DNA from 2 places in the Clostridium beijerinckii genome. Region 2 is predicted to be linked to the other one. Evidence: riboswitches for the same ligand, from Rfam matches in the RefSeq annotation. Region 2 holds a riboswitch; the other holds the start of a gene.
What was found. Region 2 has a riboswitch for glycine ahead of PZA12_RS19310 (amino acid permease). Riboswitches for the same ligand answer to the same signal wherever they lie in the genome.
Positions count from the first base shown of each region.

Region 1: linked by a shared signal. The riboswitch ahead of PZA12_RS13095 (trimeric intracellular cation channel family protein) and the one ahead of PZA12_RS19310 (amino acid permease) in region 2 are both predicted to bind glycine.

Region 1 covers NZ_CP144906.1:2,820,248-2,837,767, forward strand. Annotated here, with positions in the region: gene PZA12_RS13055 (sigma-54-dependent transcriptional regulator) at 1-860, opposite strand, end outside; gene nrdJ (ribonucleoside-triphosphate reductase, adenosylcobalamin-dependent) at 1,191-3,284, opposite strand; gene PZA12_RS13065 (4Fe-4S binding protein) at 3,799-4,647, shown strand; gene PZA12_RS13070 (Cof-type HAD-IIB family hydrolase) at 4,807-5,592, shown strand; gene PZA12_RS13075 (3D domain-containing protein) at 5,932-6,507, shown strand; partial or broken gene PZA12_RS13080 (ComEC/Rec2 family competence protein) at 6,923-7,833, shown strand; gene PZA12_RS13085 (bifunctional diguanylate cyclase/phosphodiesterase) at 8,424-10,889, shown strand; gene PZA12_RS13090 (hypothetical protein) at 10,983-11,585, opposite strand; gene PZA12_RS13095 (trimeric intracellular cation channel family protein) at 11,753-12,355, opposite strand; glycine riboswitch at 12,505-12,591, opposite strand; gene PZA12_RS13100 (IS1634 family transposase) at 12,841-14,526, opposite strand; gene PZA12_RS13105 (ATP-dependent metallopeptidase FtsH/Yme1/Tma family protein) at 14,830-16,578, opposite strand; gene PZA12_RS13110 (GtrA family protein) at 16,723-17,130, opposite strand.
Region 2 covers NZ_CP144906.1:4,167,011-4,180,793, forward strand. Annotated here, with positions in the region: gene PZA12_RS19285 (tetratricopeptide repeat protein) at 287-1,432, opposite strand; gene PZA12_RS19290 (FAD-dependent oxidoreductase) at 1,759-3,132, opposite strand; gene PZA12_RS19295 (hypothetical protein) at 4,015-4,668, opposite strand; gene PZA12_RS19300 (DUF2167 domain-containing protein) at 4,878-5,414, opposite strand; gene PZA12_RS19305 (hypothetical protein) at 5,847-6,023, shown strand; gene PZA12_RS19310 (amino acid permease) at 6,227-7,621, opposite strand; glycine riboswitch at 7,761-7,848, opposite strand; gene PZA12_RS19315 (hypothetical protein) at 8,125-8,388, opposite strand; gene mgrA (L-glyceraldehyde 3-phosphate reductase) at 8,502-9,497, opposite strand; gene PZA12_RS19325 (transglutaminase domain-containing protein) at 9,840-10,790, opposite strand; gene PZA12_RS19330 (hypothetical protein) at 11,153-11,506, opposite strand; gene PZA12_RS19335 (ABC transporter ATP-binding protein) at 11,788-12,774, opposite strand; gene PZA12_RS19340 (ABC transporter ATP-binding protein) at 12,767-13,756, opposite strand.

The DNA.
Region 1 (17,520 bases), 1.3 Mb from region 2:
ATAGAGTGACAGCTTATACATATTAAGCTTTTTCTTTTTTGAGGACCATAGTAAGTGCATAAATATCCGATATCATTCTTGCACATTCCGTCTTCGCCAGTAATGATTGTTGGAAGTGGTGTGTTACTTAGATGTGATATTTGAGAAAGAATTGTTTGAGGAAATACTGTATGTACAAAGCTTGGTGATATTTCATCTGGATTTAATATTTTTATAAAATCATCAATATTACTTTTTTCTCTTTTTTCATAATATGTATAGTCAATTGCTTCAGATCTTAAGTCTTTATTATTAGAAAGAGCGTTGCATAAGCGTACTGCTTCATCAATAGCGCTTTTTACAGCTTCAATTCCACTTGTAATAAGTATGCTATTAATTCCAAACTCTTGCGCTGTTTCATATACCATATTATCGCCGATAATGAGTTCGTAGTTTTCTTGTTTTAGTTCTTTAATTAAGTCTGGAATATCTTTATGTTCAAAATAACACTTTGATTCGATTGAGTAACCTAAAAGGTCGCTTAACTGTTTAAATGATTCAAATATATTTGGATAAGAAAAAAATATTTTTTTCCCTTTATATCCTTCAGATAATTTTAAAATTCTAAGTATATCAAAGGCATTAATATGAATTTCAACAATAGGAGTTTGAGTGATTTTCCTGCAAATTTCTGCAGTACCACCTCTTGTTATGATCACATCATATTTTTTGTTTATATTTACTTGTTTCAGAATTTTTGGTCCTTGTTCATAATTTCCTTGATACACATCAATTTGAAAATCCTTATATTCAGATGAAACTGACATTGCGATTTCTTTTAAGCCAAAGTAGGGCGCTAAAAAAAGTATTTTTGCTTTCATAATTTTATTTACTCCATTAATTAATTTATTATACTATTATATCAAATATATAAATTAATTAATTACATATATTTGATATATTTAAAAGTCTGGAGATCCAGACACTTAATGGCAACATATATATGGAGCAAATATGTATTCAATTTCCTCTGATATACATATAAGTCCGGCTCTCATTGTAGGAACCTATAATATATAGATACCGAAAAAGGCAGTTATCTATAAAATATAAGTTTATGTTTATGATTGAACGAAGCCAGCGCTATAAAAACACTGGCTTCGTTCAATTACTTAATAGTTTCTTTTAATATAAGAATATAAAATATTATATTACCTTACTGGACAAACTCCATTTGCGCACTCTTTATCAATTATTTCATGTTCGTCATCATCATCAAGTTCAGCCAATAATTCATAATCTATAGGTTTAATATTTTTTATACGTTCCTCATAATCTTCTTTTGTTGTAGATTCATAAGGTAAAAGAGGGTAAGTTTCGTCTGTTAGAGGAAGGAAAGTTATACCAACCACATAGTCAAAATTCTCATAGAGCCAATTGGCAACATCATTCCACTCATTTTCTCTTACATGTACGGTAATTGAAGTATTGTGATCAGTCCAATTTATCATTGATAATTTATAAAGTTCAAGTTGTTCTATAGCTCCAACATCATATTTTGTTTTTCCGTAAGGAGCTTTGATTGGAAATTCTATAACTTTTGTTGTGCAATTTTCATCACTTTGACCATTTTCATTATAAATTGGATAGCATTTTAGCTTTTCTATCATTTTATATAGAGGGTCAGATGTAGAGATCCTAACTCTTCTAATATAATAATTAGAATGTGAATAATGTATTCCTGAACTTACACATGGAAGTGTGGATAGAGATCCTTCAGGCTTAATTGTTGTCATAAGCTCAGGAATGGAAATTCCAAGTTCTGAGCAGTATTTAATACCTTCGCTTCTAACTACATCTCTTAAACGCTTTAGCAATAAACCTAAATTTTTATAAGTCATGTTTGTTCTATTTACCATATCCATCATTCCAGTTAATGATATTCCAACGATTCTATCATTTTGCATGATTTTATTCCAATCTGGAAGTTCTACGTTTACTAGGGTCATTCTAATAGCCACTCTAGTAGATAGCTTTATTATTTTTTCTAATTTATCAATATCTAGGTTATTATCTTCATTTACGAATGAGGCTAAATTGTTAGTTGATAGGTTGCAGCATTGATGTGAATTAAGCAAAATTTCTCCACATGGGTTACAACCTTTAAATGTACTTTTTCTTCTCATAGCTTCACTTCCATTAATAAAACCAGGTTCACCATTTATTTTTATGGATTCTAGGATTTTCTTTATTTTATTAAGCGATGGTTTTTCTTTATATAAAACAGAATTATTACTCATTTTCCTATGAGATACTTCTGAATTTTCAATCCAATTTCCATTGACTATTGTATATAATTTACTTTTTGCATTTATAACATCCTCATCATTTTCATCGCAAATTATCATCATTGCACTACGCCTAACTCCACCAGAAACTACATTCTCACTTATTATGGTAGCTATATCAAGCACATCTATGGACCTTAATCTCCCTTCAACAAGATTACTGCAAACCTTATTTATTTTTTCAAACATTCTTTTTAATGATTTATGACCAGATGCTCTGCCCCCAAACCTTTTTAATCTTTCACCCTCAGGCCTTACATAGCTGTAGTCAAATGTAATTTTCTTAATATCAATATATTCAGGACTTGTAATCAAATTAAAGTAAGTTTCTAGAGCATTACACCAGCCTTCTTTGCTGTCACCAATTTTAATCTTAGCGGCTGATGGATTTACCTTGTCTAAAATAAGTTTGGTGTTTTCCATATATTCTTTTGGCATGAACTTATGAATATCTTCATTATATTCGCTGTCAAGAAATATTCTCCTTATATTAGGCATTTTTGATATTAGAGATTTATCTATTCTAACACCGACACCTGACCCAATCATGAGAAGATAGAATATGTCTACAAAATCATGGAATTTCTCAATCATTGTAAATGCACAGTTATAATTTGAAAGTGGATATTCTTTTACTATATCAGTTCCACCCATATAAAGAGTTCTACCTGATGTAAAGGTCCTTAAATTGAATAAATTATCAAATAACAGTTCAGCTTCTTTTACTTCATCTTGTAGATTTATACTTAATCCCTGTTTCTTTTTAAATTCTATACCAAGTTCAATGTTATATTCTGTTGTTCTAAGAACTGTTTCAAACCAAGTTTCTCTTCTTTTTTTATTGTTTAAATATCTAGAATAAGTTCGTAAATAAACAAATTCGCCAATATTGCTTAAAGGCGTATGGTTAATTTCTCTGTATTTGCTTAAAAATGATTCTGATAATAGTTCACTCATATATATTCCTCCAGTTTTACTTAATAAGCTAATAATTTCTTTCTAATCCTTATATTCTTTTGAATTATAATATCTTCAAGTTTTATAATAACATTATTTTAAATCATTTTATGATAAAATACAATATGTTGTATTTGTAAAAAAGTATTTATACAATATATAGAGTTGTCCTATTCGCTATAATGATTGACTTTAACAAGTAATATGAAAATTTAATTAAGTATATTTAAAGAGGACTTATAAAATAAAAATGTGATTTTATAAAGAGATTATATGAGTAATTGCATAAACGTGATATCAATCACGGTTTTATATAATAAATCGTGATACTGTAATTTAGTAATATAAAATTTTAAGCGGCTTTAGCTATAGATCTAAATATAAGCTATATGCAGTTACTTACAGGTATAACTGTAGGTTTTTTATTGCGCTCAAAAGTTTCATAATATAAATTATTACTTTTAGGTAAGATTAGCACATAGACCGCTTGCGCAGAAAGGATAGATAAAAAACAATGACTAAAAATGAGCTTGAATCATTAAAATTAGAAGGTTTCATGCAGCAACAAGAAAAAGAATATTTTTCACTTAGAATACTGACAGATGCAGGAAATTTAAGTTCTAATGAAATGGTTTGTCTAGCAGAAATATCTGAATTATATGGAAATGGATACATGGGATTTACAACACGGCAATGTGTTGAAATACCTTGGATTAGAGAAGATTTGATTCCAGAGGTTAAGAAAAGGATATTAAGCGTAGGAATCAAGACCGGAGGTACTGGTACAAGGGTTGTAGCTGTAGCTGCTTGCAAAGGAGCACTTTGTAGGTTCGGATTATTAGATTCACAAGAAATAGCTAAAAATCTCGATAGAAAGTTTTTAGGAATAGATCTTCCAGGTAAATTTAAAATTGGAGTAGCAGCATGTCCTAATAATTGTGTAAAAGCTCCAATCAGTGATTTGGGTTTTTTAGCTCAAAATGAACCAAAGGTTGAGGCAGATATGTGCAAAGGATGTAAGATTTGCGAGCGTACTTGTAAAGTTGACGCGATATCAATGGTACATAAAAAAGCAGTAATAGATTACGATAAATGCATTTCTTGTGGGCAATGTATCAAAGCATGTCCTTTTAAAGCTATGAAGTTAGAGAATGAAGGAGTTGCAGTATATTTAGGTGGAAAGTTTGGAAGAAATTTAAGAATAGGAAATCGTCTTAAAAAACTTTACCAGCCTGATGAATTGGAAGCTATTACAGAAATGGTTATTGAGTATTATAAAAATAATGCTATCAAAGGTGAAAGATTAGGAATGACAATAAGTAGACTAGGTTTTAATCATATAAGGAACGCACTAGATATATAGATGTTGCTATAGTTAATTCTCGTTTAATCTTATTTTAATGATTATGTTATTAAAACATAATCAAATGATTTGACAATGATGAATAAATAAAATAAAATGATATTAAATGATAATAAAGTACATTGAATGAGAATGAATTACTATGGGGGAGATGTAATTATGAAAAAAGCAGTTTTTTTTGACATAGATGGGACTTTAATGGACTGTTTAAATGGAATAACAGATATTAGACCTAGAGTAAAAAAAACAATTCGCTCACTCCAAGCAAATGGAGATTATGTATTTATTGCAACAGGCAGACCATATGCCTTTTTGAATGAATCTTTGTATAACTTTGGATTTGATGGCTTTGTTCTTACCAATGGAGCATATGTAAAAGTTAAGGAAAAATGTATATATAAAGAATCTCTTAAAAGGGACTCTATAAAAGAATTAGTGTATAATTTTGAGCAGCGTAATATTCAATATATCTTGCAAGGAGAAACATATTCATATATTAAAGATGAATATAAAAAATTACATTCTTTCTATGATTCTTTTAGTATATCTAAAAAGTATTTCCAATCCGAATATGATCTAGAAAAAGTAGAGACATACAAAATTGAGATGCTATATGATGATAAAACTGGAATGGATTATTGCTTGAATTTAGCGAATGAGGATTATGATTATATTCATAATATAGAGGAAAAATCTTTTGAACTATATTCAAAATCAAATACAAAGGCAACTGGAATATTAAAAGTATTGGACTTTTTAGATATTCCAATAGAAAATAGCTATGCTTTTGGAGATGGTAAGAATGATATAGAAATGTTATCTACAGTAGGATGTGGGATTGCTATGGGGAATGCGGAGGATTACGTTAAAGAACACGCCAAGGAAGTAACTGATACAGTACAAAATGATGGAGTAGCTTTAGGAATAGAGCGATTTATCTACTAAAATAGACCTGCATTTTATTTATTAAAATGCAGGTCTATTTTAGTAGATTTTATTATTATTTATACTAATCTAAAAAATCATATGATCTATTTAATGCATCTAAAGAATACTAAAATTAAAATTTTTCAAATATTATTTGCTGCCTATATTACCAAGAAATATGCGAGAATACAACATATATAACCTTTTCATATGCAATTATGAAAATTATATCTATATGTAACAAAAATTACTTTTGTGTTTGATACATTCTTATCCTATAATAGGGCAATACCATATCGGTGGGGAAAGTAACCTAGAATATTCTTAGGTCACAAATAAAACACAAGGAGTGGTAATTTGATTAAATTAAAAATAAATGTTATAAAAACTTGTATATTTCTAGGAGTATGTTTGTTAGGATTTGAAACAAACTTTTTAGATCCGCAAACTAAAAATATTCAAATAAATAGAATTGTTACAGGTAGCTATAAAGAAGATCTTGATTTCCAAAAAGAAAGTACCGATACTGATAAATATGCAGAATCAGTAAAGAAATCAGATGAAGTTTCATCTGATTCAGTAAATACATCATCGGTAAAAAATCAAAAGCAGGTAGGTAAACCTATTAAAGCAGAATTAACTGCATATAGCGATGATCCTAGATGTTCAGGGAAATGGGAGTCACAGACAGCAATGCAGACAAGAACAAGAATAGGTGTTATTGCGGCCCCATCTAATATACCGCTTGGAAGCAAGATGTATATTCCAGAGTTGCAAAGTTATAAATCTGATGGCATGTTTGATGTTGAAGATAGAGGTGGAGCAATTAAAGTAAAGAAAGATGGCACTTATGTAATAGATGTTTGGGTCCCGTCATATGAAGAAGCCAAACAATTTGGTAGAAAAACTACTACTATATATCTATTAGAATAATCATAAATTTAGAATTGCTTTATTATCGTTGATTTTATTTACACAAATATCCTAAGGGAAGTTACATCTTTCAATTTAAATATTTATAAAATTATATGTAATATTGTTAATATTCAATTGGATGAAACCCTTAGGAACTTTTATAAAAAAATATAATAATGATTTCATAATTATGACAGTAAGTTTATCAAAGATAAATTTAGTGCCTTTTTCTTGCTTTAAAAAATGAATTGAACATTAATGAATTAAATGACCGGAATGACCAATGTTGATTAGAAATTTGCTTCAAAAAATATAAAGTCATTTTTTGAAGCTCATATAACTTCATTACTAACTCATATCAAAAAAATAATCTAAAAAATTGACATTACGAGATAAAAATATACAATAGTATAATGGGTGGGTGAAAGTTAAAATGAAAAGAACTAAAAAATTGTTATGTTTATTATTGGTTGTATTTTTATCTTTGTTTTTAATCTCATGTGAAAAAATGACAATTCAAATAGAAATTCAGGTGCAGATGAAAAGTTAAAGGTGCATTACATTGATGTTGGACAGGGTGACTCTGCATTAATACAGGTTAATGGGAAAAGTATTTTAATTGATGCAGGTACAAGCGATAAAAAATCTTTAGATTATATTAAATCACTTGGTATTACCAGATTAGACTATGTAATAGCAACGCACCCTCATGAAGATCATATAGGCAGTATGGATGATGTTATTATTAATTATGATATTGGAAGTTTTTATGCCCCAAAAGTTACTACAACAACTAAGACATATGAAAATATGATTGATGCTCTAAAATATAAAGGTCTAAAAATTAATGTTCCTAAAACAGGAGAAAAGATTAATATAGGGAATTCAGTATTAACATTTCTAGCACCAAATAGTAGTAAGTATGATGATTTAAATAATTATTCTATTGTTATTAAGCTAGAGTTCGGTGGAACAAGTTTTATATTTATGGGAGACGCTGAAGATATTTCTGAAAATGAGATATTAGCAAAACAACTTGATATTCAAGCTGATGTTTTAAAAGTTGGACACCACGGAAGTCATTCATCTACAACTCAGGCTTTTATTGATAAAGTTAATCCTAAATATGCAGTAATAAGTTGTGAAAAAGGCAATGACTACGGACATCCCCATAAAGAAACTATAGATAAACTTAATAAAAAAAATATTAAGGTATTCAGAACAGATATTCAAGGAACTATAATAGCAACTTCTAATGGTGAGAGTATAAAGTTTAATGTAGATTCAGTGGATAAAAAAGCTAATGTATCTGGAAATGAGCTAAAGAAGGCATCTAATAAGTAGGCGTTAACACAATTCAATATAACTTAATAATAAATTAAATAGATGGTAATGGATTTGTATGGAAATTAGGATACATTACTTTCTATTTTTTTATTTGTTAAGTTATAAAGTAAATAATAATTTTTTCAAAAATTCTATCATATGGTTAATGAACTAGATGAATATATTTTTATTTTAAATCATTTAATTAAAGGCAATATGCCGCCTATAGGTGATATTAACTTCAATTATTGCAGACTTAGAGTGAATTTAATATGTATTAATGTAATTAAGATATAGGTGGAACATTCGCCTATATTTTTTTGCTTTATATTAAATTTTCTATATCATAAAGATATGTTAATGAAAACTTAATGGAAATATAATGTAATATTGAATAGCAATAGTATACTAATAATAATATCAAGATAACACTAACTTTCTTAAATTATTTAATATTATAAATAAAAGCAATATTGTTGTATTTATTTTAATAATTTAAAACGAAAATTCTGCTAAATTATGTAGAAAAATAATGAATAATATCTATTTAAATGGTATAATTGAATATATGTGTATAAAAATCTAATATCAGATTATTGAGGTGAATTATGAAAACCTATAATGTTAAATATAGGGACTTTAAAACTTTACAATTATACGTAAATAGCAATGACATAGTGAAATATAATAATATATTAGTACAGGTGTTTTCTGGAATATGCAATAAAGAATTTATAAATGAAATAATTAGAAATTTAAAATTATTAATTCCTCAATGTAAAATAGTTGGGGCTACGTCGTCAGGTGAAATCCTAAATGGAGATATATTTGAACGGGAGTGCATAATCTCCATAAGTGTTTTTGATAAAACAATAATTAAATCCATCTTAGTTAAGGATAACATACCTGATTTTAGTAAAGGTGTGAAAATAGCTAGTCAGCTAATTGGGCCTGATACAAAGGCAATAATATCTTTTGGTGATTTAAGCATTACGGGTGATGATCTTTTAAAAGGAATAAATTCTGTAAATGATCAAGTTCTAGTAGCGGGTGGAATTGCTGGAAAGAGCGATCCAGCGTATGAAACATACGTTTTTACAGAAGAAGGAGTAGCAAAAAACGCAGTAGCTGCAGTTGCTTTAAAAGGTAAATTTTTAAATGTAAATAACGGAAGTAGTTTTAATTGTATACCTATAGGGAAAGAACACGAAATAACATTGGTAGAAGATAACATAGTAAAAAAGATAGGAACTATATCAGTAAAAGAATTTTATAACAAGTATTTGGGTACTAAAAGTAATGAGCAAATTATACGTATGGGAAATAAGTTCCCATTAATGGTAAAAAGAAATAATAGATATTTTACTGTTCATGTATTAAAATTCATAAATGCAGAAGAAGCACTTATATCTACAAAGCTAGATATTGGTGAAAAAATAAGGATTGGTTTTGGTGACTTAAGAGAAATTTTGCAAAGTGCAAAGGAAATGTATGGTGAGATTACAAAGTGCCCATGTGAAAGCTTATTGATATATTCATGTGATTCAAGAAAAAATATATTTAAGAAAGTAAATGCTAAGGAAATAATACCATTTAAAGATTTATCCGTAGGTGGCTTTTATACTTTTGGTGAATTTAACAATGTCAATAATAAAAATATGTTTTACACTGAAACAATGACTGTATTAGCACTTTCAGAAGATATCGATGCAAGAATTAAAATTATATCAGAAATTGACGATGAATATTCTTATTTTAATGAGGAGGATTCAGCATTATATAATCTTATAAAGAATACTGGGGAAGAATTAAATCAATTAAATATAAAATTAGAGGAAAAAATAAAAGAAAAAACAGATGAGTTAGAAAAACAATATTATACAGACAAGTTGACAGGTTTAGAAAATAGAAATAAACTAATTAATGATTTGTGTATAGAAAAATACAATAAGCTCACAATTGTTGATATAAGGTCTTTTAATGATATTAATGATTTTTATGGAAATACAATAGGCGATAAGGTATTGAAAGATATTTCTAAGTTAATTAGCTGGTATTGTAAGGAGAATAAATTAAATTCATACAGAGTAAATTCAGATATATTTGCTATAGCAAGTAGTGGTATAGCAAAAGAAGATTTCATTGCAAAAATACAATTTTTACAAAATGAAATAAACAATCAATGTTTCGTTTACGAAGAAGGTAAAATTTTCTTGACAATTGTAATGGGAGTTGCATTAGAAGAAGAATCACTATTTGAGAAAGCAGAAATGGCTTTAAATTATGCAAAAAAAAATAAAGAATTATTTCAAATATATAGGAAAGATCTTAATATATATGAGGGAATCAAGGAGAATATAATATGGACTAAAAAAATTAAAGATGCTATAGCTGAAAATAGAATAGTTCCATTTTTTCAACCAATAGTTAATAATAATTTAAAAACAATTGAGAAATGTGAAGCTTTAATTCGTATGATTGATGAAAATGGAAAAGTTATATCTCCATATTTTTTCTTGGATATAGCCAAAAGAGCTGGACTATATAAAGAATTAACTATAATAATGTTAGAAAAAACTTTTGAAGTTTTAAATAAAACTAATTATGAAATATCTATAAATCTTCTTCTTCAGGATATAATGAACAGTGAAATTAGAGCACTAATTATAAAGAAATTAAAGAATGTACGAAACCCTGAAAAGATTGTATTTGAAATAGTTGAATCGGAAGGTATTGAAAATTTTAATGAAGTTACTGAATTTATAAAAGAAATAAAAAAATATGGGTCGAAAATTGCAATTGATGATTTTGGAACTGGTTATTCAAATTTTAACTATCTTATGAAACTAAATGTAGATTATATAAAGATTGATGGATCAATTATTAAAAATGTGCATAAAGATAAGTCAGCAGAAATTGTTACAAAGACTATAGTATTATTTGCAAAAGAGTTGGGGATAGAAACTATTGCAGAATTTGTATCTGAAGAAGAAATATATAATAAAATAAAAGATTTGAATGTAGATTATTCTCAGGGATATTATTTTTCAGAACCAAAAGAAAATATAGGGTGATTTTTAGTCACCCTATATTTACAAATCATTGATTTAATAATAAATAATACTTTTTATAGTAGGGAAATAATGTTTAATGAATTTCTTTGATTGTTAAACATTATTTCCCTTTTTTAATTTAGAAAAATAATATATTAAGCATGTAATGAAGGCACATGTAATCTTTACTATGAGATCGGTTGCAGTATCTTCAAGACTTCCATTTGTCATGTCAGTTTTAAAAAAATAATCTGCTAAGAATTCATATATTTCCCATATAGTACCTATTGAAATTGTAAAACAAAAGGCAAATACTAAGCTGAATTTAGAAAATTTTTTCTGAGTTGTATTTTTGGTTTTTTCTATAATTCCCTGCAAAAGATGCATTCCAATTATAACGCCATATACACCAAATGTACCATGAAGAAATAAATCCCACCACCAGAACATACTATAGAACTTTAAAGTTTCTCCTAGATATAAAGTAGCAAATATAAATATTATTGATGCTGATAAAAAACTAGATGGAAGGGTTATTTTATTAGAATTAGCAACTTTAAGAACGATAAAAGGAATAAATATGCTTATAGCATCCCAGAGTAAAAAAAGTAGATAACTCCACGGATTTGATGAGGCGGTCTTAATAGCTGTAATAATAATTAATATTTCAAATAATATTGCTAATATTACGCTAATTTTACTGCTTTTGTTAATCATTAAAATCAACCCCTTTCTAATGTATATACTTCTAAATATTTATAGGGATTATAAATCTAATGATATCTTTTCCTTTTTTATATAAAAATATGTACGTTTAAGAATGAGCTTGTCCTAGAGTAAAGTATTTTTATGTTAATTTGCTCTAGGATGATGCCTTTCTACAATTAATTCTTATCAATTATAGGAAGATTTATTTTTTTTATATAACAAATCATTCTGATTGAAAAAATAACGATTAATGATATATGCTGAGATAAGTGAGTTCCTAAAAGTGGATATAGAAACCACAGTAAAAGTGAACCAAGAATACATGCAATGCAGTAAACATCAGTTTTAAAAATTTCAGGTTTTCTATTGGTAATTATATCTCTAAGTACGCCTCCACCAACCCCAGTAATGCTTGTAGCAAATAGAAAGAGCATTAAATTATAGCCACTTTCAAGAGCTTTAATTCCAGAAGAGACAGAAAAAGCTGAAAGCCCTATTGCATCTATTATCACAAACATATTATTATATTTTAGTTTTCCACGAAGTATAACAGGAATTGTTGCACCTAAAATAATAAAAGGAATAGTTGTATAGTTTTCAAAAAATAATGGAATTCCAACATTCGTTACAATATCACGAAGAACTCCACCTCCCATAGCTGTGACGGTAGCGAGAATATATATACCGAATAAGTCGAATTTTTCCTCGATTGCAACATGAGCCCCAGATGCTGCAAATGCAAATATGCCTAGATACTCCAATATATTAATATCATTCATAAATCAAACACCTCTTTCAATTAAATTTTATGCATAAAAATAGACGAATTGCATAAACAATTCGCCTCTGTTATTTTACCTGAAAGATTCTCTTTTAATAGTTAACTAAAAAGATTGCTTCTTGCGTGTCATAAGACTTTCCAGAGTTTCGTCAGAATTCGGTCCTTTTGCCTGAGAGTTTGTTGCGATTTCACCTTCGGCTCTACATTGTTTGTAGCATCTCCCAAATTCATCACACGATTACTATAATTAATAAAAAATATTATAATTTAGTTTTAATACCATGTCAAACTAATTATTCTAATATTCTATTTTTTATTTAATGCTTATATCTCATATTTCGCTGAATGCTATGCATTTCAGTGAAATATCTTTTCTTTATTTAAAGTTTGGAATAATATATATCTATATGTGAATTATTCCATAGTAAATTTCTAAACTATCCCTAATGGAATCATTATTAAATTTTTTGAAATATATACTTGTTAAATAGCATGTCCAACAAAAATACTTTCATCCAAACCTAAATAATTCAATATCTGCCGTTGATTATCTTTTAGTGGTTTTTGAAACTTTCTTATACAATTGTTATTAACTTTAATTACTTGTATAGGCACATACTCAAAGATACCCATTATAGCTTTTAAACTCGGCTTGGACATTTTTATTTTTCCAGGTCCAAGTATAATCGTATTATCTTTCTTCATCTCACGTCTGACTACATGTTCCATTACTGATAAAATCATTAAACCAATAAGTATCATGTATGTTAAGGCTTCAACTCTTTTGGGAGTTTTTACAAAAAGGTCATCTATAAACTCTGGTGCTTTTAGCTGCTGAAACTTTTTCTCTACGCTGCTTTGAGTTTTGTATTCTTTCAGCATTTCTTCACATGAAATATCAGAATCATTACTTGCTAAGATGAAAGTACACTCTCTTTCAATTGCTGCTTCAATTTTTGAATCTTCACGGTTAATTTCTAAATTAATAGTATATTCATATTCCTTTTGTGAATCCTTATTATCAGCTTTTTTACGCTTACGTTTTTCATTCATTTCAATATTCAAATTAACAGAATGGTATTTTAATTTTTTCCCTTTAGTCTTTAAAAACTCTTCTATTTCTTTTTGTGAATCTGCTTCGCACGCGAAGCTACGCTTGGAAAATACTTTGATTTTTTTCTCTAATTCGGCATATTCTTTTTCTGCATGCCTAGAAATAGTTTTCCTTTTGGTTTCTTCAAGAGTGAAGGAATAACAGACTGCCAGTTTAACTGGAATCCCCTTATATTCTGATTTATAATCTAATACTTGATATTTAACTTTTTTACCTTGGGCATTTTCAAAAATAACATCTTTTGTTAACTGTCTTTCACTAAAAAATTTACCAATATAGATTTTAGACATATTTGTTGTTTCAGGAGCTCTTGTTATAAATTTTATATCTCTACCATTTGCTTTATTAATATTTTCTTCTGTAAAAAATGCACTATCTGCAACATAGTAGAATGAATCTTTACTAGTTTTGGATTTTTTTAAAATTTCATCAACATCATCTATAGCGTCATTATTATAAGTTTTATCATCTGTATTACCCGAAAGAACTTTTGCGTCTACAACTATACCGTTAGCTGTTCCAATTCCAATTTTTATTTGTTTCTTATCATTTCTTTTATCTTTACTATATCCATAATCAATTGATATTTCATCTATTTTACCTTCTTCTGTTTCATACTGGCCCCACATTACCTTTGAGGTAGTATCGTAATTAATATTCTTTATACTCAATCCATACGTAGCGAAAGCAGTCATACTTATTTCAGAAAAAATTTTTCTTGGACCAGCTTCATGAAAATTATCAAGAAAACAGCCAAATCTATCATCTGTAAGATTATGAGGCTTCGCATCGCTGTTAAATGTCCCTTCAATATCAATATGTTCAAAATACTCATCCATAAGATATAATGGTCGTCTTGAATGACAAAGATTTGCTAACATCATTTGAGCCATTATCCCATAAGCTATATCAGGCTTTCTCCCATTTTGTTTAGTCAAATATTGATCAAAGATGTTGATAACTCCTAGTTTCTTACACATACCTGCTACAAGCGTCGCTTTTCCATGGCTATATGCTTCCATTTCAATATTTTCCAATAACAACTCTTTATCCATTCCAATCCCCCCATTAAATATTATTTGCATACCGTAATCATAATAATTTTTAGTCAAATAATATAGTGAATAGTTGAGGTTAAATAGGAAAAATTAGTTAGGCGGAATATGAGTTATATGATTGGATTTAGCATAAAAATATAAAATAGAATGTAAAAATAGAAGACTGTTTTATTTAATGAATGTTTCAATATAATTGGAATATTCATTAAATATATACAGCCTTCTACTTAGAATCTTTAAAGCAACTATTCTAAAAGAATTAAGTTATATGCACATTTAAATTCACTTACTTAACTAAGCTTAAGTCATCTGCATAACTAATTTATTTAATTCATCTTCGTGTAAAGTCTCTTTTTCTAATAATTCTATAGCAATCTTATCAAGAGAAGCTCTATTTTTAATTAAAAGTTTCAGTGTTTCATTGTATAGATCACTAACAATATTTTTACATTCTTCAATAACAGGATTTCCATAACTACTATATAAGGGACCTACACTTGATAGATTTATGAGCCCTAAGGTTTCACCCATACCATACTCAGTAACCATTTTTAATGCAATATCAGTAGTTTGAGATATATCTCCATGCGCTCCAGTAGAAATTTTATCTTTACCAAAAATTATTTCTTCTGCAGCTCTACCACCTAGTGAAACTTTTATTTTATTTCTTAAATAATCTACTCTGTGGTAGCTGGTATCCTCAGGAATAGATAATGTATAACCTCCAGCACCTTTTGTTGTCGGTATAATTGTTATTTTAGAAACTTTATCTTGTGGAAGTAATAGCATATTAACTAATCCATGTCCTGCTTCATGATACGCAGTAAGAAGTTTATCTTCTTCTTTAAGATAACTTCTTTCTTTTTTCTCATGGCCAGCTAAAGTTATAGAATAGGCGTTTTCTATATGGTCAGAAGTTATATAATTACTGTTATCTTTAGCTGCTAATATAGCACTTTCATTAACTAAACTTTCTAGCTTTGCACCAGAAAAATATACTGTTTTTTTAGCTATATCTTTAATATCAATATTTTCATGTGGTTTGTTCTTTAAATGAAGAGATAAGATTTTTTCTCTTGCATTAACATCTGGCAATGAAACTTCTATATGTCTATCAAACCTTCCTGGTCTAAGAAGAGCTTTGTCCAACATATCAAGTCTATTTGTAGCTGCGATTACTACAATTCCTTCTTCTTGTCCAAATCCAGACATTTCAGTTAAAAGCGCATTTAATGTTTGATCTTTTTCATCGTTACTAGATCCATTTTTTCCATTACCTCTTGCTTTACCTATAGCATCGATTTCGTCAATGAATATTACAGCTTTTCCTTGAGCTTTTGCTTTCTTGAATAAGTTTCTTACTCTTGCAGCACCAACTCCAACATATACTTGGACAAAATCAGAACCACTAAGTGCATAAAACGGAACTCCAGCTTCACCTGCAACTGCTTTTGCAAGCAATGTCTTACCTGTACCTGGATCACCATAGAGAATAACACCCTTTGGCATTCTAGCACCATACTTTTGATACTTTTCTGGGTTCTTAAGAAAATCTACAACATCCATTAAACTTTCTTTAGCTTCTTCATTTCCGGCTACAGCATCAAAGTTTAAGGCTGCTTTCTTATCTTTGCTAAAATCTTGCATTTCCATCGATGTTACAGAAGAAACACCACCCTTTGATTTATATACAAGCATCGCAACTATTGCAAAAAGTGATAACCCTAAAATTCCAGAAGGAATAGTTTTTGAAATAGGGGGAGTGGTTTCGTCCTTAACTTCGATTCCATTTAATAATAGCTTTTCTTTTAAAGTATCAGTATGTGGATTATCTGTAGAGTATTTATCACCACTATTGAGTATTACAGTCATTTTAGGAGAAGTATCAACTATTACAGTTGATATTTTATTAGAATTAAGATCTTCAGTAAAATAAGAATAACCTTTATTAACTACTTTTGAATTTATTGATGTTACTATCATTACTATAAGAGACAGGATAGCTGTTATTATAGGAATAATAATATAATATTTTTTTATCTTATTCATTAAGTACCTCCAATTTCTTAAAAGATGACTTAAGGCATACATATCTATCACTTATTTTGTATGCCTAATATTGATTATACAGATTTAAAATTAGAAGTCTAATTTCTTTCATTGATTTTACCAATGTAATTTTTGGAGAAATACTCAAACAGATTTTTTACTAAATGCAAAAAATTTCATTAATATAAATGTGATTGGAACACCTATTATTGCGGCTAATAAATAAGCAATAAGCTTATTTAAACCCATAAAATTAAAAACTATTACTACAACTATATTCTGAATAATAAAATTTGGAATATATGATATTGCAAATTTTATAAATTTATTCAATTGCAGTTTTTCCTTAAAAGTTATAAGACTGTTCAATAAATAGGATATAATCAAACCAGAAATATAGCCAACTATAAATGCTATATTCTCATTTAAAAAGCTTGAGTATATATAAGAAAAAACAGTTCCATTAAATGTATTGATAAGTCCTATTATTAAAAAAGTAACGAATTCTTTTGTATAGAAAGTATTTTTAAATTTTTGAACTATATTATCCATAAGTTTCCTCCTGTAAATTTTCTCATCTATGCTTGTTAATTTATTAAAGATGAGAAATCATAGTTTTTATTTAATTTCATTATGTATTTTTTGAATATATTTTAGTATTATTCAAGAGAATAAGAGTTCAATTTTACTATAAACCATATTGATGAAACCACCAACTTATATTTAACATTAGTCTAATGGAACAATCCCCTTAAAAATAAACTAGCATCTATAAACTTCTATTAATAATTATAAATAGCATTTATTAATAAGTTTATAATTATAATGATTATGCATTGCATGAGCTTAAAGATAATCAATCAGTATATAGAAATTAAAGTTGTTACCCTTTTAAGAAATGTGTTACGCCGACTGAAGTATCTTATTCGGTAATCCATATTA
Region 2 (13,783 bases):
AATAATACTGTCTCATATAATCATGAGGTTAAAGGCTAATTTCACTTAATCTTATTTTTTATTAGATTATTAAAACGCCTCTACCTATATAATACAATATTATATAATTATATACAATTATCCCACTTTTGTGTAATTTTTATTTATTATTCTTTAAAGGCAGTGATAAAACGTGCTGTATAGACTATTTAATCTAATACAGCACGTTTTAATTATAATTATTCTTATTAAATTTTTTCTAAAATTAATTATATAAAAGTCACTATTTTTTCAGAAACAAATCCATCTAATTGCCCATTTCCTTTATACTATAATCTGCATATGAAGCATACTCAGTTTTGGGATATTTATCTTTTACCTGCCTAAAATATGTAAGAGCATTTGAATAATCATTTGTCTCTTTATAGCATGTTCCTATTTGATACATTAACCAAGGCATAATATCTATGTCAGAATCAATTTGTGAAGTCATTTTTAATTTAGGAAGTGCTTCCGCATACTTTTTTTGTTTATATAGCTTATTTCCATCATTGTATATAGGCCAGATTCCACTTATTTTTAAATCTTGCCACAATTTATCATACTTCACTTTCGTATCATTATCAAAATTTTCATTCTTCAAATTTATTAAATCCTCAGCTGCCATTTCATATTTTCCATCTCCAATTGATTTCTCAGCATCATTTAGCATACCCACGATACTATCTTTATAGCTATCGCTTTTTATTTTCTGATCTTCTGAATCTATTTTAGCTTTCTCACTACTTTCAAGATTTACCATGTTCTCTTCTAACGAATCATCTACTTTGTTCTGATCTTTATCAACTTCCTCTTGCTTTACTATTAGTTTATTATTTATACTAAGCTTATGCAAAAATTCTTGAGTTTCGATAGGAACCTTCGCTATTGCTATCTGAATAAACTTTGGATAAAAATAATTCATTACAATACCGCCCATAATGATTAATGTGCTTAATATAACCATAATTATTTTCCCTGTCGAACGCTTTGGTTTTGTAGAGTACTCATTCCATATATCACTATTAATATGATTTATAACCTCCATATTATTTACATTTCTTCCTCTAGATGATTTTATTTTTAGGCTTTGTATATAATCATTTGCTAAACTATCGTATATAGCGTATTTTTTGAGTTTCTTAAAGACCTTTTCTGCATTTCTATATTGCTTCATGCTAACATAGCACAATCCAATAAGCTTAATTGCATCTGAGAACCCCTTATTATAAGATAAAGCTTTTTTCAAATCATTTACAGCCAACTCAAAGTTGCTTTTTTTTATTTCTCCTATTGCCGAATTATATAGAATAATGGATTTCTTAATGTCATTATTAATCTTATATCTATTCAATTCCATTTCCTTTATATTGATTGGATTTATTTTTTTAATCTCCATCTCAAAATTAACCAAATAATTACCTCCTAAAATATTACATAATAATACATTAATGTTTAAACAATAATATCCTCCCATTAAAATCAGAAAAACTTTGCATTTGCATTTAAAATTTAATTTATTTCTATGTATAAATCTTAGCAAATTATGTAATATAATTCAATATAAAGTCTTATTGGAAAAATATTTTTCAAGATATTTTAAATGTACACAAAATTATTTAATATCTTCTTTTTGAAAATAGTATAAAAAACTTAAGACTATGTATAAGTTTAAAACAATTCTTTCCTATACATAGTCTTTTTTCGCTTCCAAATAATCTTTTATTATAAGTAATTTCTTTAATTTAAATTTTGCCTGATTCCAATTCGTATTCCTTGAGGAAACTTAAACACCTCATACGGATCATATTTCAATTTAACTTCTCTTAATTTCTCTAAATTTTCGCCATAATACTCTTTTTCATATTCCTCAATATCTGCACATGGAAAATTAATATATGAACCTGTTGTTATACTATTTATGTATTCAAGCTTTTCTTTAACCCATTCTATATTCATAGGTGCACATTCAGCTTCTTCCCAAACAGATTGAAGTCCCATTATAAATTTCGCATCTCTATAATAAAAAGCTGTATCATTTTTATCTTTTTCCATAATTGCTCCACCTAATCCATATAGAGAAACAGCTGCATATACTGCACCTTTAGCCCTCTCTTCAACAAGTTCTATGATTTTTTTCATTTCACTTCTACTATAATCCTTATATACGAATCTTCCTGCCGATTTATATTTTTCATATGGAGGATGACTATCTTGAATTCTTCTATTTACATCTAAGACTGAAGTATAGTTAAAATCAAATACTCCTTTTTTAGAAATATTCTTAAAGTCGCCTAAAATTACATCTGCCTCTTCTCTGGTACCATATAATATTCCTGTAATTCTGACTCCTCTTCCTTTTATTTTTGAATTATATATCCCCATCTTTAAATTAACTCTTTTATTTAAACTCATATATAAATGTGTCCAAGTCTCAAATATATCTAATATCTCATGATCATCAGCACCTATATAATCTATATCTATTAAAGTTGCCATCTTAATTTTCTCAGGAAGTTTAAATATCATGCTAGTAACTACTCCAAAATTTCCTCCACCAGCACCTCTTAAAGCCCAAAACAAGTCTGTATTAGATTTATCTGTAGCAACTATTCTTTCCCCCTTATAGTCTATCAATTCAATTTCAAGTAAGTTATCAGAGGCTAATCCAAGTAATCTATTTGAATAACCCCATCCGCCGCCTAAAGTTAGTCCAGAAACCCCAACCGTTGGACATCCTCCTCCTGGAAATGGATAGCCTAGTTCTCCCAAAACCTCGTAAAGTTCCCTATTCCTAACTCCGCCTTGTATTTTTACTATTCCTATTTCTTCATCTACAATAATCGCATTCATTTTACTAATATCAATGACCAAAGCATCATTCCCTATTGAATATCCCTCGTAGTGATGTCTGCCTGACCTTATTCTAATTTCTACTGAATGCAATTTAGCCCAAGTTATTGCATTTATGATATCATCATTAGTATGGCAATATACAATTGCTAATGGATATTTTTCTATAGCTCTATTCCAAGCTTTTCGTTCTTCTTCATAACTAAATTCCTCTTTTGTAATGATATCTCCGGTCAATCCTCTGTAATCAAAATCTATCAAGTCTATCACCTTCTACTTTTCTGCAAATTATTTCATCTACTTCCATAATAACATATTATATTTTTTATAATAAGCGTATTCTATCTAATAAAATACTTTTTTTATACAATCTTTTGATATAAAAATAAAATTTATATAACCCTACCATGAATTTCATAGTATCAAATATATCCTTTAGGATATGCTAATATCATAAAGGATATAACAGTTAAGCAAACAAATATGTTTGAAAAACAATATATTTGTTTTTCAGAATTTAATACAAGTCAAAAGACTTGTATTAAGATTAGATGCGATTTTATAGGGTTAGGAAAAGTCTTATTATAGTAGATTAATTTTATTATAATAAGATTCCAACTTATCTTATAAGGTCAAGCTAAGATTATATTTGGTAGTGTAATAATCATATATAGTCAAAAGATTATATATGGTCGTGTAAGTATCTTATTTAGTCGAACAAAATATTAATATGGGTATTGCACTGTTTAATTATGGTCGAAAGATTATAATTAGATACTAAGTTATCCATATTAGTGTGAGTTATACTGTTATATTCTTTATTTAATGGCCATAGGTAAATTTACATAAATTTACTTATGGCTTTTATTTCTACTCATTTCCTATAACAAATCCTTCTTTGCCTTCTAACTATCCATACAATAAAGTTTTTTCCATATACCAATAAAAGTACATGGGAATAAGTTACTTTTAGTAAATCTTCACATGTACTTTTATTTTATGTTGGAATATTTGCAAATAATAAAATTCATACAAATTATTTTTAAAGGTAATTTTTCTTAGTTATTTATTAATTTAATTTTGCCAGAAAAAATATACAACTTAAATTCAAAGTTATAAGTTAATCAATATACAAATCTAGTTCTATTTTTCTGCTAATTTAACTAATTGTTCACCGAATTCTTCTGCTTTCATATCTGGTACCCATAGCCCAGATTGTGCATCCTTCTTAAATTTATAGGTACCCTTATTGGTCTCAGATGAAGGTTTAGCGCTACCTAATTCAGCTAATAAATTTTCTATATATTTATCTTTAAATTTATTAATTGCTTCTTTTTGATCAGTAATGCCTAAGGCAATGGTTGAATCCTGTGCATCATTAGTTGCTTTGGTATCCATTGCATTAAAATCAATGTATGGTGTTGTTATTGTTATTGTTGCTTCACTTCCATTTTCAGAACCTGCCTCAACAGTTGCATCTAATGACTTTAATGCGTTATATTGAGCTTCTGTTATCTTGTCCAATTCTTCATCTGAAATAAGAATCCCAGCCTTAGTAAAATTCATTCTAGTTTGGTTTTTAGTTGCATCCATTTGAGTCTTGATTATGTTATTAGCATCATCTTCTTTAATGCCAAACTTACCTATATCTGTTTTATCATGTTTTATTAAAAAGTTGAAAAAGAACTTTCCACTTTCACTAGCAGTTGGTTTTTTGCTGCATCCAGCTGTTGTCAGTATAATTCCTATACATAATAAAGTAATTAGCATTAATACAATTTTTTTATTAATTTTCATTTTAAATTTTACCCCTTTTTTATTTTTTGTAAAACTTTAAAAATAAAGTATCTAATGTTTTATTTTTACAAATTTCCACTTAAATATTATATCATAGAGATTCTCAATTTCAATAAGTACTGCTTATATCTAGACTAAGAAAAATAAGTGTAAATTTAGTATTTTTTATATCATTTTTAATTTAAGAATCTATTAATCTTAACTATATATCAACCTCTTATATCTGCTTCAGAATTTTCTTTAAATAAAATTTTATCCGAATTCAATTCAGTTTCATCATGTATATATGGCTTTTTCCTAAATACCCTTATCACTTTACCAAATAGACCTACTATACCGGCTAAAACAAATATCCATGCTTTCTTAAATATTATTAGTATTTTGTTAAGCAAACCTGTCTTAGACACTGTACCTCCAACAATTAGTGCTGCCAATCCTACTTCCGCTACTTTATCACCTTTTATGTAGCCTGAGTATATTTTTCCTTCTTTATAAGCATAATTTTTAATAATATTTTCTAACTTAGGTTTAACTGCTGCCATTAATTCCTTTGTATCTTCTCCATCCGCAAAAATGTACTCACTAGGCAGATTTAATTTCGCTAAGTCAGTTCCTACATTTACAGTCTTCGAACCTTTAGTCCAATTTATTCCTGGAACACCTATTGAATCATAAGCATATGAGATAATTGGAATAAACGTAAATATAGTTAAAGCTGCTAATGTTCTTAATATTTTTTTCAACATTTTTATCCCCCTATGTACTAAGTTACATTTCTTATTCTAAAGTTATTTTCATTTGTTGTATATTATACTTTTGTATACTTTTTCGCTTTCAAATAATACAGGGATTATGTAGAGAAATATATTCTATAATTAGAAATATATTGAGATATTTAAAGTTGATCATCTAGAAAAAATTCAAGAATTAATAGAAAAAAGTATCATTACTAGTTTACAATTCGTCCACCATTTTTATCGCTAATGTCAGCGCAGTATCACCTGCAGCTATTTCCCTGAAGCAATCTCTACCTTTTCTTTGGGATCCATATCATAACAACACAACTACGTAAAAAATCATGGTAATATTTACAATTCAAATTCATCCTCTTAACTCCGTATATTTAATTAAGTTATGCAAATACTAACTTCGAATGATTTATATAGGAGGTGTTAAATATGCCAGGAACAGCTAAACAATATGTTGATCAAAGCGTCTCTTCTTGTAAAGATACTATTAACTCACTACAACAAGCACTTAGCTCTGCAGAAAAACAAGATAATAAGAATAAAATTCAACAAGCAATAAACTCTCTTAATTCTGCATGCCAACAATTATCTGAGTATCAAGACTAATTCAAACTTAGATGTATTGTTAACAATATAATAAACCACTTTATTCTGATTAATTTAGAATAAAGTGGTTTATTATCTTTTATCTTAAATATTTCTTAAAGTTATACTTTATAAAACATAAAATTAATATAATCAGACTTATTAGAAATAGCTGTTATATCAAAACCATGATTCTTTAACAGATTTATCACAGCATTAAAATCTTATGCCAAATTTCTTTTAACAACTTCTTTTGTTTCTGCTTTTGATTTAAGTCCTTTATGAATCAACCAAAGCATAATGAACCATACAGGTGTTACAAATAGAGCTACACGAGTTTCATTATTAAATGCTAATGTAATTATAACAAAAGCTAAAAATGCTAGGATTATATAGTTCATAATTGGGTAAAGTGGCATTTTAAATTTGTTCTTAGCTGCAAGTTCAGGATTAGTTTTGCGATATTTCAAATGGCAAACAACAATAATTGCCCAAATAAAGATAAAACAAAATGTTGATATACTTGTAATTAGAACAAATACTCCTTCTGGCATAATGTAATTCAAAATAACTGAAATCAAGATAACAATTGCTGAAAACATTGTGGAATTAGCAGGTACTTGATTAGAAGTTAATTTATTCATCGACTCTGGCGCATTACCTTCTTTTGCAAGAGAATAAACCATACGGCTTGTACTGAAGATGCCGCTGTTACATGCAGAAGCAGCTGATGTTAATACAACGAAATTTACAATACTTGCTGCTGCAGCAATTCCCACTGCTGAAAACACTTGAACAAATGGACTTTTATCCGGATTAATTGAAGTCCATGGATATATGCTCATGATAATAAAAAGTGCTCCAACATAGAAAATAATAATTCTAATCGGAATATTATTAATAGCCTTTGGAATAACACGTTCTGGATCTTCTGTTTCACCAGCTGTAAGTCCTACTAATTCAATTCCAGTAAAAGCAAACACAACCATTTGGAATGAAAGAATAAATCCAGTTGCACCCTTTGGAAACAATCCGCCATGACTCCAAAGATTTGTAAAGCTAGCTGCACCAGCATCTGTAGAAAATCCTTTAATAACCATAAATATACCTATTATAATTAGAGCTAAAATTGCAACAACTTTAATTAAAGCAAACCAGAACTCCATTTCGCCGAATAACTTTACTGCTGTAAGGTTCATAATCAATAAAACGATAAGAATTATAAGACTTGGAACCCATTGAGCTACATTCGGGAACCAGTATTGTATATAAAGACCTGCAGCAGTTACATCCGCCATCGCAAGTGAAATCCAACAAAACCAGTAAGTCCATCCAGTAATAAATGCTGCTCTCTCTCCTAAATAATCATATACAAAATCTACAAATGAATGATAGTTTAAATTAGAAAGTAATAATTCCCCAAGGGCACGCATAATAAAAAAACAAATTATTCCTGTTATCATATACGCAAACAATATAGATGGTCCTGCTAAGTGAATAGACCTTCCTGAACCAAGGAATAATCCAGTACCGATTGCTCCTCCAATTGCGAGTAATTGAACATGACGATTTTTTAGTCCTCTTGATAAGTTTTGATTTTCTGATTTTAATTGATCCATTTTATCCCTCCATCTTAGTTAAAAGGCATGTACTAAAAAGCCCTTTACTAATATAAATATTTTGTGATTTGAGATATAAATGGGAATAGATAAGATCTAAATGAAGTAATCTATAATATATTACTTTGATAAGATATGTTATCTGTCCCCTGTCCTTTTACCTGAGAGTTTCGCCTTTACAGCTTTCTCCTTCGGTGCTCTTTTCGAGTCTCTCCAAGGTTTCATCCAATAGCGGTCATCTCTAATTAAATAGGTACCTGAAAGATTTACTTCTTCGGTGAATGACTATAGTCATTACTCTCCCGCTATCTTCATCTGAACTTTTAGATTTTACTGTTATATAGTAATACATTTTTAATAAAGTTGCAACATTTTTTTCATTTTAATCAGAATTCTTAAGTATTTTTATCATAATTTTAAAACCATAACAAAAAGAACCCTATTTCTAGAGTTCCTAATTTTTGATATTTTATGTATCACTAAATATTTTTCCTTAACTCACATTATTTATCTTCTTTTATATAGAAATGATTTGGATATCGCTCTTTTTTAAGTTCCTTTTCAGTCCCCAATTCACACGCCATGGTGAAATAATCAACCTTGTAATTAATATGTTCCATATATTTATTTAATTCATCTATCTTCTTTTGAACATTTTCCCTGTGCTTTAATATTAACTCCAACCTTTTATATAATGTACAATCACCTTGGCTATTTAAAACAACGAATTCTTTTATCTGCTCAATGGGCATAATAGAATATTTCATAGTTTCTCTCCTTATACTAGAAATTTCTAAGATACATTATACGCCAAAATCACTATTTTTAGAATCGAAAGAAAAAGAAAATGTATACATAAAACTTATTTTTTACCCATATCCTAGTTAGCACTTATTTCATCAATCATCCTTAGCTCTTCATCTGTGAATTCAATCTTATGAACTATACCCACATTTTCAATAATTTGCGATGGTTTTGATGCTCCTATAAGTACACTTGTTACTTCTGAATCTTTTAATACCCAGCTAAGTGCCATTTGAGCAAGAGTTTGCCCTCTATTCAAAGCAATATTATTTAATCTCCTAATTTGATCTAATTTCTTCTCTGTCAATATATCTTGTTTCAAGAACCTTCCATCTACTTTTATTCTGCTATCGTCTGGAATTCCATTTAAATACTTATCTGTTAATGTTCCTTGTGCCAAGGGACTAAATGCTATAATTCCTTTTCCACTTTCCTTTGCTGCTCTTTTAAGTCCATTGTTTTCAATAGTTCTATCAAATATAGAGTATCTATTTTGATTAATTATAAATGGACATTTTAACTCATTTAAAATTGCAGCTGCCTTTTTCATTGTCTCTCCATTATAATTCGAAATTCCTGCATAAAGTGCTTTTCCACTTTTTACAGCTGTATCAAGAGCCATCATAGATTCTTCTAATGGAGTATCAGGATCCATTCGATGATGATAGAATATATCTACATATTCCAATCCCATACGCTTTAAACTCTGATCCAAACTCGCTAATATATATTTACGACTTCCCCAGTCTCCATAAGGCCCTTCCCACATCTTATAACCTGCTTTTGTACTAATTAATAATTCATCACGATATGTCGCTAAATCGTCTCTTAAAATACGTCCAAAATTTTCTTCTGCACTTCCCGGAACTGGCCCATAGTTGTTTGCTAAATCAAAATGAGTTATACCATTATTAAAAGCAGTAAAACATAATTCTTTCATGTTATTATAATCTGCATTGCTTCCAAAATTATGCCAAAGGCCAAAGGATATCATAGGAAGCTTTAAACCACTTTCCCCACATTTACTATACTTCATCTCATTATATCTATTTTTTGATGCTTGATATTTCATTCTCTCAACTCCTTTGTTTTTATAACTTTACTTTAACACTTAAAGTTAACTTTAAGTCAATATTACATTTTTATATTATTTCTAAAATGAAAAGTTAATTTCTTGTTTGAAAGGGTAAATTCATCTTAGCCGAAGTTAGTCTTGCACTATTTGGGGATAATGGGACTTAAGTCTTGCATTTTCAACAATTATTAAAGATCAAGAATTTACTTATTCACTTAATGATTTTTAGATTGTTTAAAATATATTATGCAAAAATAAACTACCTAAATCAGAACTATCATAAACATTTAGTATTTTATATTGCATAATATATATTTTCATTTAAATTGAATTGTATACCTAATTAGCATTTGGATAAACTGAAGTATCCCATGAATGATCTGCACTTATTTCTTGGTCTGTTAAGTTATAATAGTCGTATTGTATAACATCACCGTAATTAGATACAGGATCATCCCACGTACAGTCCACATGACGCCATTTGTTATTTATATAAACCAAGTTCCATGCATGGGCCTGTCCATCAGCAGTACCCTCTACAACCATTGATTTAATTCCTGCAACAGTAAACATTTTTTGAGCTAAAAGAGAATATCCCTCGCAGACTCCAGTATGTTTAATTAGAGTATTATAGGGATCATATATAGTTAAAGATTGATCATATTTTGTATTATTTATTATCCAATCATGTATCGCACGTTCTTTGTCTGGCTGACTCATGCTATCTGGAGCAATCTGTGCAACTATAGATCTCACTTTCGAATCCAAATCTGCTTCCATTCCTGCTGTCATTTTATAATTGCATTTAACCTGTATTCCAATATTACCTGATCCATCACTTGTCATGGTTACATCGTAATCAGATACATTAAACATTTCATAAGAGTTAGTGATTTTCAACTTACTTATTTCATCTTTAATAATATTTTCTAGGTTGTTAATATCCACACCACTACTTGGACACTCTATATAAAATGATGGATTTTGAATACTGACATTCTTTAATATTTCTTGTCCTATTAATGTATTTACTGAGTCAATCCACACTCCTCTAGAATTCAAGTAATATCCATCAATAGTAGTATTCTGTGCCATATATCCATTTTGGTAGAAATAATACCAAAAGCCATCTATCTTTCTCCATCCAATGGCATATGAATTACCTTCTGTATACCACCAGCCCTTATAATTAGATTTCCATTCTGCTGAAACTCCTATTGGGGTTAGCGCTGTAATCGACGCTGCAACCAATGTACAAATAATGATATTTCTTAATCTTAGACTTTTCATTTTATTCCTCCCTTCAATACTTATAACATAATTGTATATTACTTCATCTTTTTTTCAAATATGTTACAAAACAGTTTTACACAAAAAATCTAGTCATTGTATTTATATTTTACTATACAGGTTTAAATGTTTATTTTTCAATATTATAAAATTGCAATTAAATAATGTTAATTAGAAAATAGAGCCAGTATTCTAACATCTATGATACTAGCTCTATTTTTATGTTTATTTATTTTTAGATATATCCCGAATATTTTAATAAAATACGCATAGTTAAAAATTATGCATTTCAAATTCCCAATATATAATTTCTATAACATTCATATGCACATTAAGAATATGTACATAGTTATATGATTATTTTAGTACCCCAAAATTAATCTTTGCCTGCACTCTGATCTTTGATATGATGACATCTTTAATATATTTTCTTCCATCCATTTTCGCTGTTCATAAGAAAATCTTTTTCCAAAGAATAACATAAATTGATTGTCATAATTATCTCCTACTAATCCATAGGTAGATTGAGTAAATTTAATAAACCCAAGAGTCTCTAGCAATGCTGTATCATGAAGATAAATTGATTTCTCCTGATCAAACATTTCTAATCCCAATTCTTTTTCTAACCTGGATGCTAAAAGATTATGTTTAGATTCACCACATTCATAAAATTTTCCATCTCTTGATAACCAACCACATATGCCTGTTTCACTCATTCACTTAATAGGATAGATACTTATTATCTAGATTGTACCTTCCTATTTTACACCTCACTCTCTTGCATAATAATATGAATATATTATTGCTAATTTTTATGTTTAAGCAGCGTTTTCATTCTGTAAACCAAGAAAATTCAGCATATTAGTATAAAAAAACTTTTACTTTAAATTTAATATATTTCATAAATTCTATATTTCCACAAAAATGTTCAAATTCCTCTATTTTAAATGGTGTAATGATACATGAAATTAATGGATTGATATATCAAGTTTACCAATCAATCATATAAGTGACATGCAATAAAATGCTCACCTTCAATTTCTTTAAAAACAGGAATTTCATTTTTGCATCGCTCATATGCATATACGCAGCGATTGCAAAATTTACACCCATTTTCTCTATCTTTCAATGTTATCTCTGATTCTTTTATACTAAGCCTCTGCTTTCGCAATTTTGGATGACTAACCGGCATAGATTCAAGTAACATTTTTGTATATGGATGCATCGGATTATCAAATAAATCTTTTTTTTCAGCTAACTCAACAATGTTCCCTAAATACATAACTGCAATTCTATCACAGAAATATTTTACAACGCCTAAGTCATGAGATATAAACAAAAAAGTTAGTAGATATCGTGTTTTTAATTCATTCAGTAAATTTATAATCTGTGCTTGAATAGAAACATCTAATGCAGCTACTGGTTCGTCTGCAACCACAAATTTAGGCTGAACAGCCAAAGCCCTAGCAATTCCTATTCGTTGACGTTGACCACCACTAAATTCATGAGGATATCGATTTATAGCTTCTTTATCCATACCACAAATCCTTAAGTATTCTTCTGCTATATTAAATGCATCTTTCCCATGTATCAATCTATGTTTCTTAATTCCTTCTGCTATAATTTGTCCAACTTTCATTCTTTTATCTAAACTAGCAAATGGATCTTGAAAAATAATCTGCATATCTTTTCTTAATCTGCACATTTCTTTGTTACTAATTGATTTCTTATTTTCAACATCAAATAAAGTCTTATCTTCAAATATTACTTTTCCACCATCAGCATCTATTAATTTCAATATAGTTCTGGCTGTTGTAGACTTTCCACATCCTGATTCTCCTACCAACGCAAAACATTCTCCCTTTTTTATTGAGAATGAAATATCATTTACCGCATCTAAAACAATCTTTTCTCTTCCCAAAAAGCTTTTTTCAATTACATATTTCTTTCTAATCCGATCTACCTCTAAAATGGTGTCAATCAAAATCCTTTCCCTCCTCATATAACCAACATGCTACTTTATGATTATCTCTAATATTAAATAATGGTGGAATTTCGCTTTCGCATTTTACACAAAACTTTTTAGAACATCTATTACTAAATCGGCACCCTGAGGGCATATCTGATAAAGATGGTACTATTCCTTCAATACTTTTTAGAGGTTTTCCACTTTCACACCTATGCGGTTGTGACTCCAATAATCCAAGAGTATAAGGATGTCTAGCATTATCGAATAACTCATATACATTACATTGCTCAACCACCTTTCCTCCGTACAATACCATAACTTCATCACAGACTTCAGCAACTACCGATAAATCATGGGTAATAAACAAAATAGATATTTTAACTTTATTATTTAATTCTTTTAATAGAAATAGAATTTGAGCCTGAATAGTTACATCTAGCGCTGTTGTAGGTTCATCTGCGATTAATATTTCTGGTTCACAGCTTAGAGCCATTGCAATCATTACTCTCTGACGCATCCCTCCACTCAAGTTGTGTGGATAAGAATTATAAACTTTTTCTGGATTTGGAATATGGACTGCTCTAAGAATCTCAATTACCTTCTCCTTAAGTGCTCTCCCATACAAACTTTTATGTATCTTTAGCGGCTCTGCTATTTGCCTTCCTATTTTAAATACTGGATTTAACGAAGTCATTGGTTCTTGAAATATCATAGATATTTCATTTCCACGAAAATATTCAAATTGTTTTTCTGTAAACTTACTTAAATCATTTCCATTAAATAATATTTCTCCATTTTCAATCTTACTTATCTTATCTGGTAGCAGTCCCATGATAGATAAAGCTAAAGTACTCTTACCACAACCAGATTCCCCAATAATTCCTAATATTCTGCCCTTCTCAAAAGCAAAGCTTACATCATCTACAGCTATTACTTTATCTTTTCCTTCCCCAAAACTAACAGATAGATTATTAATACGGAGAATTTGTTTATCCATATTTGCACCCCTCCTATATATTCAGGT